Regions from separate parts of the Enterobacter sp. UPMP701 genome, predicted to be linked through region 1. Evidence: predicted binding sites of a transcription regulator. Region 1 holds the regulator's gene; each other region holds the start of a gene.

Region 1 (6,042 bases):
GATGGAAGCCAGGTATTATTTTGCCAGTGACGATGCCAGATAAAGGCAAGCGACAGGCCGCGCAGGGAGAGGAATACCGCAAGCGCCAGCCACAAACCGTGATTACCCAGCCAGGGAAGCGTCAGCAGCGTCAGACCAAACCCCGCCGCCGCGATCGCCATACTGTTGCGCATTTCCGCGCCGCGCGTTGCACCGATAAACATGCCGTCCAGCAGATAACACCAGACGCCTACCACCGGCAAAATCACCTGCCAGACGATGTAGTGGCCCGCAAGTTCGCGTAAAGACGGGAGCGAAGTGAGTAATGCAATAATGTCGCGACCAAAGCAGGCGTAAATCAGTGCGAACGCCAGCGCGACCAGGCCCGACTGACGGCACGCCGCGCGCCATACCTCACGAAGCTGGCCGCTTTCACGCGCACCGTACGCCTGCCCTGAATGGGCCTCAACGGCATAGGCGAAGCCGTCCAGCGCGTAGGCGGTAAACGTCAGCAATGTCATCAGGACCGCATTCACCGCGACAATCTCTGGCCCAAGACGGGCGCCAAAAACCGTCAACGCGCCAAAACAGAGCTGTAGCAGAAGCGAGCGCAGCATGATGTCACGGTTGAGCGCCAGCAGTTTACGGATATTGCCGCGCCATGCGGTTTTCATCATGACAAGGGATATCCCGCGCAGAGCCAGCACGCGCCAGACCATCCACAGCCCAATGAATAAGGTTCCGTATTCGGCAATCGCCGTCGCCAGTGCCGCCCCGCGCACGTCCATACACAGGCCTATCACCAGCCAGAGATCGAGCGCAATGTTGAGAAGGTTTCCCACGACCAGCAAAATCACGGGCGCACGGGCGTACTGCACCCCCAGTAGCCACCCAAGCAGAACGAGATTAGCCAGCGAGGCAGGCGCACTGAGCCAACGGATTTCGAGGAAGCGTCGCGCCTGCTCCAGCACAGCCTCGCTGCCGCCAACAATATGGAGCGCAAGGTCTATCAGAGGCGTGCGCAGTAAAACAATCAGCGCCCCCGCGCCAAGCGCCAGAATCAACGGCTGCACCAGCGCGCGAGCCAGGCGTAACGGGTCTTTTGCACCATACGCCTGTGCCGTGAGCCCGGTGGTACTCATCCGCAAAAAGAGCAGCAGCATAAACAGGAAGCTGGTTGCGGTTGCACCAATCGCCACGCCGCCAAGATAAACAGGGGAATCGAGATGACCAATAACGGCCGTGTCGACCAGCCCCAGCAAGGGCACGGTGATATTGGAAAAAATCATCGGCAGGGCAAGACGCCACAATGCCTTATCAGATGCCGTCAGCAGTGACATGAGAAATACCGGGAAGGGTAAATGAAGCAGGCTACAGCTGAACTGTAGCCTGTCAGAAAGAGATTACAGCCATTCACCGTTACGAATCACGCCAACAGCCAGACCTTCAATAGAGAAGCTCTGTTCGCGGAGATCGACCACAATCGGAGTGAATTCGCTGTTTTCGGGCAGCAACTGAACAGTGTTACCCTGTTTTTTCAAACGCTTAACGGTGACTTCATCATCAATACGCGCGACCACCACCTGGCCGTTACGTACATCCTGCGTTTTGTGAACGGCCAGCAGATCGCCGTCCAGGATACCGATGTCTTTCATGGACATCCCGCTGACACGCAGCAGGAAATCAGCACTCGGTTTGAACATGCCAGGATCGACCTGGTAGTGACCTTCTATATGCTGTTGTGCCAGCAGCGGTTCACCTGCAGCAACACGGCCTATCAGCGGAATGCCCGTCTCTTCTTCCACCAGCAGGCGGATACCACGCGACGCGCCTGACACAATCTCAATCACACCCTTACGCGCCAGCGCTTTCAGGTGTTCCTCGGCAGCATTCGGAGAACGGAAGCCCAGACGCTGAGCGATTTCCGCACGCGTGGGTGGCATACCCGTCTGGCCGATATGATCCCGAATGAGATCAAACACCTCTTGCTGCCTGGTCGTTAATGCTTTCATTCCGCCCCCTGGGTGTATATACAGTTATGCTGTGAGTATATACAGTCAAAGGCGATTTTGGAACCAAAAACTGCACAAAAAACCAGGGACTTAATTATTCCTCGAGGCTCATCGGAAATGTGACCAAAGCAGCGTGACCCAGGTAATGGCTGCGGTGATAATCGCCAGCAGGACAGCGGCGGAGCCCATATCTTTCGCGCGGCCAGAGAGCTCGTGAAAATCAGAGCCGATCCGGTCGACCACGGCCTCAATAGCGCTATTGAGAATTTCCACTATCATCACCAGAAGTACGGAACCGATGAGAAGCACGCGGGTAATGGCATCTACATCAAGGAAACAGGCGATGATAACCGCGACGATAGCGGCGACCCCTTCCTGGCGAAAAGCAGCTTCATTAACCCAGGCGGCACGGAAACCTTTCCATGAATAGCCGGCAGCTTTGATGATACGCGTTAACCCAGTGGTATTATTGGCCATTAAAAGAACCTTTTTTGAAAAAGAGCGTCAGTAACAGAAGGCGTAGCGCGTTTCGCTGCCGCCTGAAGTATGACGGGTAACAACAGAAATTTTGCGCGCTTTCTGTTATCCTTGCGCCGCAATTGCATTATTAACCAGAGGCTTTACATCGTTTATGTCCGGCTGGCCACGAATTTACTACAAATTACTTAATTTACCATTAAGCATACTGGTAAAAAGCAAGTCTATCCCAGCAGAACCCGCGCTGGAACTGGGGCTCGATACGTCGCGCCCTATTATGTATGTTTTGCCTTATAACTCGAAGGCAGACCTGCTGACGCTTCGCGCCCAGTGTCTGGCGCATGATTTACCCGACCCGCTTGAACCGCTGGAAGTTGACGGTACTTTGCTGCCGCGCTACGTGTTCATTCACGGCGGGCCGCGCGTGTTTACCTATTACACGCCGAAAGAAGAGTCCATCAAGCTGTTCCACGACTATCTCGACCTGCACCGCAGCAATCCTGACCTGGATGTGCAGATGGTGCCGGTATCGGTAATGTTTGGCCGCCGTCCGGGCCGCGAAAAAGGCGAAGAGAACCCGCCGCTGCGCATGCTTAACGGCATCCAGAAGTTCTTCGCTGTCTCCTGGCTGGGACGCGACAGCTTTGTGCGTTTCTCCCCTTCCGTTTCGCTGCGCCGAATGGCGGACGAGCACGGCACCGATAAGATCATCGCGCAAAAACTGGCGCGCGTGGCGCGTATGCACTTCGCCCGTCAGCGTCTGGCGGCCGTAGGGCCGCGCCTCCCGGCGCGTCAGGACCTCTTCAACAAGCTGCTGGCCTCTAAAGCGATTGCCCGCGCCGTTGAAGACGAAGCGCGCAGCAAGAAAATTTCGCATGAGAAAGCCCAGCAGAACGCCATTGCGCTGATGGAAGAGATCGCAGCGAACTTCTCTTACGAGATGATTCGTCTTTCCGATCGTATTCTCGGCTTTACCTGGAACCGCCTGTATCAGGGTATCAACGTGCATAACGCTGAGCGTGTACGTCAGCTGGCGCACGATGGCCATGAGATTGTCTATGTGCCCTGCCACCGCAGCCACATGGACTACCTGCTTCTCTCCTACGTGCTTTATCACCAGGGGCTGGTACCGCCGCATATCGCTGCCGGTATTAACCTGAACTTCTGGCCAGCAGGTCCGATTTTCCGCCGTCTGGGTGCGTTCTTTATTCGCCGTACCTTTAAGGGCAACAAACTCTACTCCACGGTGTTCCGCGAGTATCTGGGTGAACTGTTCAGCCGCGGCTATTCCGTAGAGTACTTCGTGGAGGGCGGTCGTTCCCGTACCGGTCGTCTGCTCGATCCGAAGACCGGCACGCTGTCGATGACCATCCAGGCGATGCTGCGCGGCGGTACGCGCCCGATCACGCTTGTGCCGATCTATATAGGCTATGAGCACGTGATGGAAGTGGGCACCTACGCGAAAGAGTTGCGCGGCGCGACCAAAGAGAAAGAGAGCCTGCCGCAGATGCTGCGCGGCCTGAGCAAGCTACGTAACCTGGGCCAGGGCTACGTCAACTTTGGCGAGCCAATGCCGCTGATGACGTATCTGAACCATCACGTTCCGGAGTGGCGCGAATCCATCGACCCTATCGAAGCGGTTCGTCCGGCCTGGCTGACGCCAACGGTGAACGGCATCGCGTCCGAACTGATGGTGCGTATTAACAACGCCGGTGCGGCTAACGCCATGAACCTGTGCTGTACGGCGCTGCTGGCTTCCCGTCAGCGCTCCCTGACCCGTGAACAGCTCACGGAGCAGCTGGACTGCTACCTGGACATGATGCGCAATGTGCCGTACTCGGTTGATTCTACAGCGCCTTCTGCTACTGCCAGCGAGCTTATCGAACACGCGTTGCAGATGAACAAGTTTGAAGTCGAGAAGGACACGATCGGCGACATCATCATCCTGCCGCGCGAGCAGGCCGTGCTGATGACGTACTATCGCAACAACATCGCCCACATGCTGATGCTGCCGTCGCTTATGGCGGCCATTATCACCCAGCATCGCCGCATCTCACGTCTGGAGCTGTTGCGCCACGTTGAGACGCTCTACCCGATGCTGAAAGCGGAGCTGTTCCTGCGCTGGAGTAAGGATGAGCTGGCAGTCGAGCTGGATAAACTGACGGAAGAGCTGCGCCGTCAGGGGCTGATCACCGTTGCGAACGACGAGCTGCACATCAATCCGTCACGCTCCCGCACCCTGCAACTGCTGGCGGCCGGTGCGCGCGAAACGCTGCAGCGCTACGCCATTACGTTCTGGCTGCTGAGCGCGAACCCGTCGATCAACCGCGGCACGCTGGAGAAAGAGAGCCGGACGCTGGCACAGCGCCTGTCCGTTCTGCACGGCATTAACGCCCCTGAATTCTTCGACAAGGCGGTATTCAGCTCGCTGGTGCTGACGCTGCGTGACGAAGGCTTCATCAGCGATACGGGCGATGCCGAGCCGGAAGAGACGCTGAAGGTTTACCAGATGCTGGCTGAGCTGATCACGTCGGATGTGCGTTTGACGATTGAAAGCGCGACGCAGGGCGACTGATGTGAAAAAGCCGGGTGGTGATTTCACCTTGCCCGGCTGATGTTCTGCATAACAAAAAGGCCCGGTAAGCGCTAACGCTACCGGGCCTTATTTTTTTGTCTTGTTAAATCACCGCAATCAGCTTAGCAGCGTAAAGGCAATCATCCCGACAATCGCACCCGTCGTGCCCAGGATGGTTTCCATCAGCGTCCAGGTTTTCAGGGTTTGCGCTTCGGTCGCACCGGTAAACTTCCCGAACAGCCAGAAGCCAGCGTCGTTAACGTGCGAGACCACAATTGAGCCGCCCGCGATACAGATAGACAGCGCGGCCATCTGTGCACCAGAGTAGTTCAGCTGTTCAATTACCGGCATCACCAGACCCACGGCGGTTAAGCACGCCACGGTTGCGGAACCCTGGATGATACGCACCGCCGCAGCCAGCACGAAGCAGGTGACCGCAATCGGCAGACCCATCCCGGTCAGCGCTTCGCCCAGAGCCGGGCCCACGCCGGAATCCACCAGCACCTGCTTGAACACGCCGCCTGCGCCGATCACCAGCAGGATAATACCCGCTGGCTGCAGCGCCGCGCCGCAGATCTCCATCACGCGGTCTTTTGGCATGCCCTGACGCATCGCCAGGCCATAAATCGCCACCAGACACGCCACGAGGATCGCGGTGAACGGATGGCCGATAAATTCAAACCATTCGTACGCGGTAGAACCGACCGGCACAAAGCGCGCGGCGATGGTTTTCAGGCCAACCAGCACCAGCGGCAGCAGGATCAAAGAAAGGCTGAACCCGAAGGACGGCATTTTGCCTTCGCCAAGGTGCGGCTCAGTGATGTCGTCAGGAATGTGCAGTTCAACGTAACGGCTGATGAAGTTGCCCCACAGCGGACCGGCGATAATCATTCCCGGTATCGCGGCGCACAGGCCAATCAGGATCATCCAGCCAAAGTCGGCATGCATCTGGGAAGCCAGCAGCATCGGCGCGGGCCCGGGCAGCAGAAACGCTGCCGC
Region 2 (6,042 bases), on a different contig from region 1:
ATTTTGCGTCTGAGCGAGCGTATTCAGGTTAATGGAGCCTGCCGCGCGCCACTGCTGAATACCCAGCCAGATCAGATACGCTGCACCGGCCCATTTCAGCACCTCAAAGGCCAGCACTGAACGGGAGAAAAGGGTCCCCAGGCCAATCCCTACCAGCACAATATGAATGCCCAGCCCGGTCTGCAATCCGGTAATCGACGCCGCCGCACCGCGGTAGCCGTGGTTGATGGAGGTGGTCATGGTGTTAATCGCTCCCGAGCCGGGTGAAAGGCTGAGGATTATGGATGTCAGCAGGTAGGCGAACCACCACTCGAAGGTCATTTGAAACTCCCGAACCGTCTATTTTTATGCCACAATACGCTATTATTGCGTCATTTTGTGACCGGTGACGAAAAAAACGATATTCCCTGGATTACGTGAGTGGATACCCAATGTTTCAGCAGAAAAAGGACTGGGAAACACGAGAAAACGCTTTTGCTGCTTTCTCTATGGGGCCGCTGACCGATTTCTGGCGGCAGCGTGAGGAAGATGAGTTTACGGGCGTCGGGGGCATCCCGGTGCGCTTCGTTCGTTTCCGCAATGAAAAAAATGACCGGGTGATTGTCGTCTGCCCCGGACGTATCGAAAGCTACGTTAAATATGCCGAACTGGCCTACGACCTGGTCCATTTGGGCTTCGACGTGCTGATCATCGACCACCGTGGACAGGGGTTGTCCGGTCGTATGCTGCCGGATACGCACCGTGGACACGTGGATCACTTCAGCGATTACGTCGACGATTTTGCCGCGTTCTGGCAGCAGGAAGTGCAGCCTGGCCCCTGGCGCAAGCGGTACATCCTTGCGCACTCCATGGGCGGCGCCATTTCGACGCTGTTTTTGCAGCGGTATGAGCACCAGTGCGACGCCATTGCGCTGACCGCGCCGATGTACGGTATTGTCATTCGTTTTCCCGACTGGATGGTGCGCCATCTTCTCGACTGGGCTGAGGGCCATCAGCGCATCCGTGAAGGCTATGCCATCGGAACCGGACGCTGGCGCGCATTGCCGTTCGCCATCAACGTTCTGACCCACAGTCGGCAGCGCTATCGCCGCAACCTGCGCTTTTATGCCGATGAACCGCGCTTGCGCGTCGGCGGCCCGACCTGGCACTGGGTGCGGGAGGGCATTCTGGCCGGAGAGCAGGTGCTGGCGGGCGTAGGCGATGATGACACGCCGACGCTTCTGATTCAGGCGGAGGAAGAGCGTGTGGTGGATAACCGCATGCATGACCGCTATTGTGAACTGCGCGCTGCAGCCGGTCACCCTTGTGAAGGGGGTAAACCGCTGGTCATCAACGGCGCGTACCATGAGATCCTTTTTGAAAAGGACGCTATGCGCTCAGTCGCGCTCAACGCCATTGTTGAATTTTTCAACAGGCATAATTGATTATTGTTTTCCACCAGAGGTTGAAATCCCTATGTACCAGGTTGTTGCATCTGATTTAGATGGCACGCTGCTTTCCCCTGACCACACCCTGTCGCCTTACGCGAAAGAGACCTTAAAACTCCTCACTGCCCGTGGCGTGAACTTTGTGTTCGCCACCGGCCGCCACCACGTGGACGTGGGGCAGATCCGCGATAATCTGGAGATCAAGTCGTACATGATCACCTCCAACGGTGCACGCGTTCACGACACGGATGGCAACCTGATCTTCACCCACAACCTGGATCGCGATATTGCCGCCGATCTCTTCGGCGTGGTGCATAACAACCCGGCTATCGTCACCAACGTATACCGCGACGACGAATGGTTTATGAACCGCCACCGCCCGGAAGAGATGCGCTTCTTCAAGGAAGCCGTATTCCAGTACTCACTGTACGAGCCGGGTCTGCTGGAGCCGGAAGGGATCAGTAAGGTGTTCTTCACCTGTGTCAATCATGAGGAATTGCTGCCGCTGGAGCAGGCGATTAACGCCCGCTGGGGCGACCGCGTGAATGTGAGCTTCTCCACGCTGACCTGTCTGGAAGTGATGGCGGGCGGCGTCTCCAAAGGTCATGCGCTGGAAGCGGTAGCAAAACGTCTGGGCTTTGAGTTGAAAGACTGCATCGCCTTCGGCGACGGCATGAACGATGCCGAGATGCTCTCCATGGCGGGCAAAGGCTGCATCATGGAAAACGCACACCAGCGCCTGAAGGATCTGCACCCGGAGCTGGAAGTGATCGGCACCAACGCAGACAACGCGGTACCGAAGTATCTGCGCAAACTGTTCCTTGAATAATCTTCATTCGATTATTTATTGCTCAGTTGTCAACTGAAGAGTTCGCTACAATGCCTCTCCTTCTTTCTGAGAGACAAGCATTGTGGCGCTACTCATTATCACCACTATCCTGTGGGCCTTCTCCTTTAGCCTGATTGGCGAATACCTTGCCGGTGCGGTCGACAGCTACTTCTCGGTGCTGATGCGCGTGGGGCTGGCGGCGCTGGTGTTCCTGCCGTTTCTGCGCGCGCGCGGGCAATCGCTGAAAACGATCCTGCTGTATATGCTGGTAGGCGCGATGCAGCTCGGCATCATGTATCTGTTCAGCTTCCGGGCTTACGTCTACTTGTCCGTCTCGGAATTTCTGCTGTTCACCGTGCTGACGCCGCTCTACATCACGCTGATTTACGACCTGCTCAGCAAGCGCCGTCTGCGCTGGGGATACCTGCTGAGTGCCGCGCTGGCGGTGGTGGGGGCGGCGATCATTCGCTACGACAAGGTGAGCGATCACTTCTGGACCGGGCTGATGTTCGTCCAGCTTGCCAACATCAGTTTCGCCATCGGCATGGTGGGCTACAAGCGCCTGATGGAAACCCGCCCGATGCCGCAACACAACGCGTTTGCGTGGTTCTACATGGGGGCCGCGATTGTCGCGGTGGCGGCGTGGTTTATGCTCGGCAACCCGCAAAAGCTGCCGACCACCTCTGTACAGTGGGGCGTTCTGGTGTGGCTGGGCGTGGTGGCGTCAGGGCTGGGCTACTTTATGTGGAACTACGGCGCTACGCAGGTAGACGCCGGGACGCTGGGGATCATGAACAACGTGCATGTACCGGCGGGGTTGCTGGTGAACCTCGCCATCTGGCAGGAACAGCCGCACTGGCCGAGCTTCCTTATTGGGGGAGCGGTGATCCTGGCTTCACTGTGGGTCCATCGCCGCTGGGTCGCTCCGCGCTCCGCACAAACGGAAGATGGTCGCACGCGTGATTCCGCGCTGAGCGAATAAACGCTTCCGTAATCGGCTGACGCTGCTCGCCATCGCGCACGGCAGCGTACAGTCGGCTCCACAGTCCTTCCCCCAGGGTTTTGGTGACGACCAGGCCCTGGCGCTCAAAACTTTCCACCACCCAGTGCGGCAGCGCAGCAATACCCATACTGGCCGCCACCATCTGAATCAACAGCAGGGTGTTATCCACGCTTTTCAGCTGCGGGCTAATGCCTGCTGGTTGCAGGAAGTGACGCCAGATATCCAGGCGGCTGCGCTGGACCGGGTAAATCAGCAGTGTTTCCGTCGCCAGGTCTTCCGGCGTGATGCGCGTTTTGGCGGCCAGCGGATGATCCGGCGCCAGCACCAGGCGCACTTCAAAATCAAACATCGGCGAATAGTGCAGGCCGCTGCGTGGCAGTATGTCAGAGGTCATCACCAGATCCAGCTCGCCCTGCTGCAGCGACGGCTGCGGGTCAAAGGTCACGCCGGATTTGAAGTCCATCTCCACCTGCGGCCACTTCTGGCGAAAGTTCTCAAGCGCGGGGGTCAGCCACTGAATACAGCTGTGGCACTCAATGGCGATGCGCAGTTTCGTCTGCTGCGGCTCGTTACAGGACTGCAGCGCGCTGGCGATCTGCGGCAGTACCTGATTCGCCAGCTGCAGCAGAATTTCCCCCTGCGGCGTAAAGCGCAGAGGCTGGCTCTTACGCACAAAAAGACGGAAGCCGAGGCGTTGCTCCAGATCGCTGAACTGGTGAGAAAGGGCGGACTGCGTCTGGTGCAGCGTGGCCGCAGCCGCCGCGAGCGAACCGCAGTTCCGCAACGCTTGTAGCGTTTTCAGGTGTTTAATCTCGATCATGAAAGTCCTTCACTTCGCCATGAACATTTTGCGCTTGAGGAATATACAGTACCTGCCAATTATAGAAGTGTAAACATCTGGACGTCTAAATAACGAATTTCTATAAGGGGTATGCCATGACAATCCGCACTCACACTCTCGGTTTTCCTCGTGTTGGTCTGCGTCGCGAGCTGAAAAAAGCGCAAGAAAGCTACTGGGCGGGTAACGCCACCCGTGAAGAGCTGCTGGCGGTAGGGCGCGAGTTGCGTGCCCGTCACTGGGAGCAGCAAAAGCAGGCGGGCATTGACCTGCTGCCGGTGGGCGATTTCGCCTGGTACGACCATGTTCTGACGACCAGCCTGCTGCTGGGCAACGTGCCGGCTCGTCATCAGAACAAAGATGGATCGGTAGATATCGATACCCTGTTCCGCATCGGCCGTGGCCGTGCGCCAACGGGTGAGCCAGCGGCAGCGGCGGAAATGACCAAGTGGTTTAACACTAACTATCATTATATGGTGCCGGAGTTCGTGAAAGGTCAGCAGTTTACGCTGACCTGGACGCAGCTACTGGATGAGGTGGACGAAGCGCTGGCGCTGGGCCACCAGGTGAAGCCCGTATTGCTGGGGCCGGTAACCTACCTGTGGTTGGGTAAAGTGAAGGGCGAGCAGTTCGACCGCCTCAGCCTGCTGAACGATATTCTGCCGGTCTACAAACAGGTGCTGATTGAGCTGGGCAAGCGCGGCATTCAGTGGGTACAAATCGACGAACCCGCGCTGGTGCTGGAGCTGCCCCAGGTTTGGCTCGATGCCTTTAAACCGGCGTATGACGCGCTTACCGGTCAGGTGAAGCTGCTGCTGACCACCTATTTTGAAGGCGTGACGCCGAACCTGAAGACCATTACCGCGCTGCCGGTTCAGGGCCTGCACGTTGACCTGGTTCACGGTAAGGATGATGTGGCGGAGCTGCACAAGCGCCTGCCTGCAGACTGGCTGCTTTCTGCCGGACTGGTCAACGGCCGTAACGTCTGGCGTGCCGATCTCACCGAGAAATACGCACAAATCAAGGATATCGTCGGCAAACGTGAACTGTGGGTGGCCTCTTCCTGCTCGCTGCTGCACAGTCCGATCGATCTCAGCGTGGAGACCCGCCTCGACCCTGAAGTGAAAAGCTGGTTTGCCTTCGCCCTGCAAAAATGTGAAGAGCTGACGCTGCTGTGCGACGCGCTGAACAGCGGCGACACGGCGGCGATTACCGAATGGAGTGCCCCGATCCAGGCGCGTCGGCACTCGGCTCGCGTGCACAACCCGGCGGTAGAAAAACGTCTGGCGGCCATCACCGACCAGGACAGCCAGCGCCAGAGCCCGTATGAAGTGCGCGCCGAAGCGCAGCGCGCCCGCTTTAACCTGCCCGCATGGCCGACCACGACGATCGGCTCTTTCCCGCAGACGACGGAGATCCGCGGCCTGCGGCTGGACTTCAAAAAGGGCAATCTGGATGCGAATCACTACCGCACCGGTATCGCGGAACACATCAAGCAGGCGATTATCGAGCAGGAACGCCTGGGGCTGGACGTGCTGGTGCACGGCGAGGCCGAGCGTAACGACATGGTGGAATACTTTGGTGAGCACCTGGACGGCTTTGTCTTTACTCAGAACGGCTGGGTGCAGAGCTATGGCTCCCGCTGCGTGAAGCCGCCGGTGGTCATTGGCGACGTCAGCCGTCCGGAACCGATCACGGTTGAGTGGGCGAAGTATGCCCAGTCCCTGACCGACAAGCCGGTAAAAGGCATGCTGACCGGCCCGGTGACCATTCTTTGCTGGTCGTTCCCGCGTGAAGACGTGACCCGCGAGACCATTGCCAAACAGATTGCGCTGGCGCTGCGTGATGAAGTGGCGGATCTGGAAGCGGCGGGCATTGGTATTATCCAGATTGATGAACCGGCGCTGCGCGAGGGGTTGCCGCTGCGCCGCAGCGACTGGGATGC
Region 3 (6,042 bases), on a different contig from region 1:
GCCCAGCTTCCGGCTGGTTTACCCTGGATCCACGCAGGTCCGGCTTCCTGAAGGCGATCGAGCACCTGACGGCGGATCTCGTAGCGGATATGTTGTCCGGCGTGGAAACCGACACGTTCACGCAGCCATACCACCCAGGCACGCAGGACAAAAATCAGGATCAGGACAATGAAGGGCAGCAGGAGCGCTTCGCGGGGGATGTTCTCCATGATCATATGATTGAGAATGCGGGCCAGCAGCCATGCCTGGGCAACAATCAACAGACCGCTAACGAATCCCAGGACACGGGAGATCGTAAGCCAGCGGCGGGAAAGAACGCTTTGCTGTTTCAGCCAGCGTGTTAACTCTTGTTGACGGGTTTTTTCCATTGCGTACTTTGCAGGTGACGTTATTAGAGTTGGGCAGCGCAATGTTACAACGGAGAGACAATAAAGGCGACTTATCGCCGCCTTTATTTACGTTTGTTACTGACTTGTAAAGATTATTTCCCTTGTTCAGCCAGTCCATCGAGGTAGCGTTCTGCATCCAGCGCGGCCATACAACCGGTGCCTGCAGAGGTGATCGCCTGACGGTAAATGTGGTCCATCACGTCGCCAGCTGCAAACACGCCCGGGATGCTGGTTTGAGTCGCGTTACCGTGGATGCCGGACTGCACTTTGATATAGCCGTTCTCCAGCTCCAGCTGACCTTCGAAAATCGCGGTGTTAGGGCTGTGGCCGATAGCCACAAACAGGCCTGCCACTTCCAGCGTTTCGACGTTATCGGTGTTCTGGGTATCGCGGATACGCAGACCCGCAACGCCCATCTGATCGCCGGTGACTTCTTCCAGCGTGCGGTTGGTATGTAGCACGATGTTGCCGCTCGCCACTTTATCCATCAGACGTTTGATCAGGATTTTCTCCGCGCGGAAGGTGTCGCGACGGTGGATCAGATGCACCTCAGAGGCGATGTTCGCCAGGTAGAGCGCTTCTTCCACTGCGGTGTTGCCGCCGCCGATAACCGCAACTTTCTGGTTACGATAGAAGAAACCGTCACAGGTGGCGCAGGCAGAGACGCCGCGGCCTTTAAACGCTTCTTCGGATGGCAGGCCGAGGTAGCGGGCTGAGGCGCCAGTGGCGATGATCAGCGCGTCGCAGGTGTATTCGCCGCTGTCACCCGTCAGACGGAACGGACGGTTCTGCAGGTCGACCTTATTAATGTGGTCGAAGAGAATTTCGGTTTCGAATTTGGTGGCATGCTCGTGCATGCGTTCCATCAGCAGCGGCCCGGTCAGGTCGTTCGGATCACCCGGCCAGTTTTCCACTTCGGTGGTGGTGGTCAACTGACCGCCTTTTTCCATCCCGGTGATCAGAACCGGCTGCAGGTTAGCGCGTGCAGCATAGACCGCCGCGGTATATCCCGCAGGTCCGGAACCAAGGATTAGCAACTTACTGTGTTTGGTCGTGCCCATGAGATCCCCATTGTTGTTGGCAGGCAATGGGCTGGATTGTAGGGAATTTGTTGCCGTAAAAAAAGAGCACTGGGATTTTGCTTTCGATATATGCAATAGCTGCGCCCGATGGATCTGACAAGATTACATCATGCCTGCTACTGAAAACCGCTCGTTTATAAGGCAGCAAAATGAGGATTAATACCCCTCCGAAATGAATATCCGGCATCTTGTACTAAAAAACGATGTTTTGCTTTGACAATCCCCTGCGCATTTGCGAAAACATTCAAGGAAGAAAAAAAACCGCGTTAACCGTATGCCGCATAGGCATGCACGTAAATGCCATTTTTACCGTGTCAGTGAAATCTACGCATGGCGTGGACAGACGCCATACGTGATGTCGGTGACAGCCTTCGGGCAGCGGTCTTCTTACCAACAGAACCCGAATCCGCATCGCGTCTAATACATAACCAGGCGATGTGATGACTAACGGGTACAGGCTCTGAACAGTGATGTGCACAGGGTCCAGGCAGGAGTAGGGAAGGAATACAGAGAGACAATAATAATGGTAGATAGCAAGAAGCGCCCTGGCAAAGATCTCGACCGTATCGATCGTAACATTCTTAATGAATTGCAAAAGGATGGGCGTATTTCCAACGTCGAGCTTTCAAAACGTGTGGGACTTTCCCCGACGCCGTGCCTTGAGCGTGTGCGCCGACTGGAAAGACAGGGTTTTATTCAGGGCTATACGGCTCTGCTGAACCCGCATTATCTGGATGCCTCACTTCTGGTATTTGTTGAGATTACTCTGAATCGTGGTGCGCCGGATGTGTTTGAGCAATTTAACGCCGCTGTACAAAAACTTGAAGAAATTCAAGAGTGTCATCTGGTTTCCGGTGATTTTGACTACCTGTTGAAAACCCGTGTGCCTGATATGTCCGCCTACCGTAAGCTGCTGGGGGAAACCCTGCTGCGTCTGCCAGGCGTGAACGACACCCGTACCTATGTGGTGATGGAAGAGGTCAAACAGAGCAATCGTCTGGTTATTAAGACGCGCTAACACGGAACAGGTGCAAAATCAGCGTAGTTTGATTACACTCCTGTTAATCCATACAGCAACAGTGCCGGGGAGCCCCGGCGCTGTTGTCCGTTTTAGCAAACAGGCAGGATATGCCTGATACCTGGAGAGCCTTTCTTGAGCCAGGAATACACTGAAGACAAAGAAGTCACATTATCGAAGCTAAGCAGCGGACGTCGTCTCCTCGAGGCTTTGCTGATTGTTATTGCCCTTTTCGCCGTCTGGCTGATGGCAGCCTTACTCAGTTTTAACCCCTCCGATCCCAGCTGGTCGCAAACCGCGTGGCATGAGCCTATACATAATTTAGGCGGCGTACCCGGCGCCTGGCTTGCGGACACGCTCTTTTTCATTTTCGGTGTGATGGCCTATACCATTCCCGTCATTATCATTGGCGGATGCTGGTTTGCATGGCGTCATCGTCAGAACGATGATTACATCGACTATTTTGCCGTATCCCTGCGCCTGATTGGCGCGCTGGCACTGATCCTCACCTCCTGCGGGCTGGCGGCGATTAACGCCGATGATATCTGGTACTTTGCCTCTGGCGGGGTCATCGGCAGCCTGCTGAGCTCTGCGCTACAGCCGATGCTGCATAGCAGCGGCGGCACGCTGGCGCTGCTGTGTATCTGGGCGGCCGGGCTGACGCTGTTTACCGGCTGGTCATGGGTGAGCATTGCCGAGAAGATCGGCAGCTTTATTCTCACCATCCTCACCTTCGCCAGCAACCGTACCCGCCGCGATGACACGTGGGTTGATGAAGAAGAATATGAAGATGAGTACGAAGAGGAAGACGATGCCCCGGTGCAGCGTCGTGAATCTCGTCGTGCCCGTATTCTGCGCGGTGCCCTGGCGCGTCGCCAGCGCGTCGCTGAAAAATTTGCCAACCCGCTAGGGCGTAAAACCGATGCGGCGCTCTTCTCCGGTAAACGTATGGATGAAGACGGGCAGGTTGAATACCGTGCGGCGGGTGCCGCCGTCGATCCTGACGATGTGCTTTTCTCCGGCAACCGCGCGATGCCGGGAGATTTCGATGAATACGATCCGCTGCTTAATGGTCATACCGTTACCGCGCCGGTTGCCGCTGCCGCTGCCGCAGCCGCAACGACCGCAGCGCAGGCGTATGCCGCGCCAGTTGACGCCGTGATGCCATCTGAGGCGGTTTCGCCGCCAGAATCCGTTATTCAGCAGCCTCAGGTTGCGTGGCAGACCGCACCGGGTGTGCACACGCCGGAGCCGGTTATTGCGCCTGAACCTGAAAGCTATATACCCGTGCAGCAGGCGCAGTGGCAGCAGCCTTATCAGCCGCCTCAGGCTGAGTATGAACCGCAGCAGTATGAGCCGCCGGTGTCCCAGCCGTATCAGGAATATGTGCCTGAACCGGTCGAGCCTGTGCAGCCTTATGTTGAGCCGCAGCCTGAACCGGAGGCAGTCGAAGAGGTGAAACCCTCTCGTCCGCCAATGTACTACTTTGAAGAAGTTGAAGAGCGTCGTGCCCGTGAACGCGAGCAGCTGGCGGCCTGGTATCAGCCTGTGCCTGAACCGGTGCAGGAACCTGCGCCAAAAGCCCCGTCGGTTTCGGTTCCACCAGTCGACCCGACGCCTGCTGTTGCACCCGTAGCGGATAGCGTGAAGCAGGCTACCGCTGCCGCTGCCGCAGCGGCACCGGTATTTAGCCTGGCAACGGGCGGCGCGCCGCGTCCTCAGGTAAAAGAGGGGATTGGTCCGCAACTGCCTCGCCCTAACCGCGTTCGCGTTCCAACGCGTCGTGAGCTTGCCTCTTATGGGATTAAGTTGCCTTCTCAGCGGATGGCCGAAGAAAAAGCGCGTGAGACGGACTATGAGGATGATGCTGACGAGATGCAGCAGGACGAGCTGGCGCGCCAGTTCGCTGCACAGCAGAATCAGCGCTATGGGGAAGACTATCAGCACGATGAACCGATGCTGGAAGACGAAGATGATGCGGCTGAAGCCGAATTAGCGCGTCAGTTTGCGGCAACCCAGCAGCAGCGTTACTCAGGTGAACAGCCTGCTGGCGCGAACCCGTTCTCATTGTCGGATTTCGAGTTCTCGCCAATGAAAGATCTGGTGGATGATGGCCCGAGCGAGCCTTTATTCACCCCGAGCGTGATGCCTGAAGCAGAACCTGTGCGCCAGCAGCCAGCGCCGCAGGCGCAGACATACGCGCAGCCGCAGCAACCTGTTCCGCAGCCGTATGCGCAGCCGCAGCAGCCACAACAACAGCCGCCGCAGTTCCAGCAGCCAGCGCCACAGCCGCAGGAGAGCCTGATTCACCCGCTGCTGATGCGTAACGGTGACAGCCGTCCGCTGCAACGTCCGAGCACGCCGCTGCCGTCGCTGGATCTGCTGACGCCGCCACCGGTTGAAGTTGAGCCGGTTGATACGTTTGCGCTGGAGCAGATGGCCCGTCTGGTTGAGGCTCGTCTGGCTGACTTCCGTATCAAGGCGGACGTGGTGAACTACTCACCGGGTCCTGTGATCACCCGTTTCGAACTGAACCTGGCGCCTGGCGTAAAAGCCGCGCGTATTTCCAACCTCTCCCGCGACCTGGCGCGTTCTCTGTCGACCGTTGCGGTGCGCGTGGTGGAAGTGATACCGGGCAAACCTTACGTTGGTCTTGAGCTGCCGAACAAGAAACGCCAGACCGTCTACCTGCGTGAAGTTCTGGATAACACCAAGTTCCGCGATAACCCATCCCCGCTGACTGTGGTGCTGGGTAAAGATATCGCGGGCGATCCGGTGGTGGCAGACCTCGCAAAAATGCCTCACCTGCTGGTCGCGGGTACCACCGGTTCCGGTAAGTCCGTCGGTGTGAACGCCATGATCCTCAGCATGCTCTATAAAGCGCAGCCGGAAGATGTGCGTTTCATCATGATCGACCCGAAAATGCTCGAACTGTCGGTCTATGAAGGCATTCCGCATCTGCTGACGGAAGTGGTTACCGACATGAAGGACGCCGCCAACGCATTGCGCTGGAGCGTCAACGAGATGGAACGCCGCTACAAGCTGATGTCGGCGCTGGGTGTGCGTAACCTGGCCGGTTACAACGAAAAAATCGCAGAGGCGGCGCGCATGGGCCGTCCGATCCCGGATCCGTACTGGAAGCCGGGTGACAGCATGGATGCCCAGCATCCGGTGCTGGAAAAACTGCCTTATATCGTTGTGCTGGTGGATGAATTTGCCGACCTGATGATGACCGTCGGTAAGAAAGTGGAAGAACTGATCGCGCGTCTGGCACAGAAAGCGCGTGCGGCGGGTATCCACCTTGTGCTGGCAACGCAGCGTCCGTCTGTGGACGTTATCACCGGTCTGATTAAGGCGAACATTCCAACCCGAATTGCGTTTACCGTTTCGAGTAAAATCGACTCGCGTACCATTCTGGATCAGGGCGGTGCTGAGTCGCTGCTGGGGATGGGGGATATGCTCTATTCCGGCCCGAACTCCACCTCTCCGGTGCGTGTCCACGGTGCGTTTGTTCGCGACCAGGAAGTGCACGCGGTGGTACAGGACTGGAAAG

The links. The regulator LexA, encoded in region 1, represses DNA repair genes until DNA is damaged. The targets are predictions, from matches to a motif close to TNCTGTATGTACATACAGNA.
Region 2: the regulator LexA is predicted to act here: its motif matches at 4,111-4,130, upstream of metR (HTH-type transcriptional regulator MetR).
Region 3: the regulator LexA is predicted to act here: its motif matches at 2,528-2,547, upstream of ACWKXT_RS00480 (DNA translocase FtsK 4TM domain-containing protein).

The regions. Positions count from the first base shown of each region.
Region 1 covers NZ_JBSKJN010000011.1:69,852-75,893, forward strand. The annotation lists gene dinF (MATE family efflux transporter DinF) at 1-1,319, opposite strand, end outside; gene lexA (transcriptional repressor LexA) at 1,383-1,991, opposite strand; gene ACWKXT_RS19610 (diacylglycerol kinase) at 2,100-2,468, opposite strand; gene plsB (glycerol-3-phosphate 1-O-acyltransferase PlsB) at 2,623-5,043, shown strand; gene gntU (gluconate transporter) at 5,161-6,042, opposite strand, start outside.
Region 2 covers NZ_JBSKJN010000014.1:29,639-35,680, reverse strand. The annotation lists gene rhtB (homoserine/homoserine lactone efflux protein) at 1-321, opposite strand, end outside; gene pldB (lysophospholipase L2) at 432-1,424, shown strand; gene yigL (sugar/pyridoxal phosphate phosphatase YigL) at 1,456-2,256, shown strand; gene ACWKXT_RS20960 (carboxylate/amino acid/amine transporter) at 2,339-3,238, shown strand; gene metR (HTH-type transcriptional regulator MetR) at 3,126-4,079, opposite strand; gene metE (5-methyltetrahydropteroyltriglutamate--homocysteine S-methyltransferase) at 4,196-6,042, shown strand, end outside.
Region 3 covers NZ_JBSKJN010000001.1:99,052-105,093, forward strand. The annotation lists gene cydD (heme ABC transporter permease/ATP-binding protein CydD) at 1-368, opposite strand, end outside; gene trxB (thioredoxin-disulfide reductase) at 482-1,450, opposite strand; gene lrp (leucine-responsive transcriptional regulator Lrp) at 1,995-2,489, shown strand; gene ACWKXT_RS00480 (DNA translocase FtsK 4TM domain-containing protein) at 2,625-6,042, shown strand, end outside.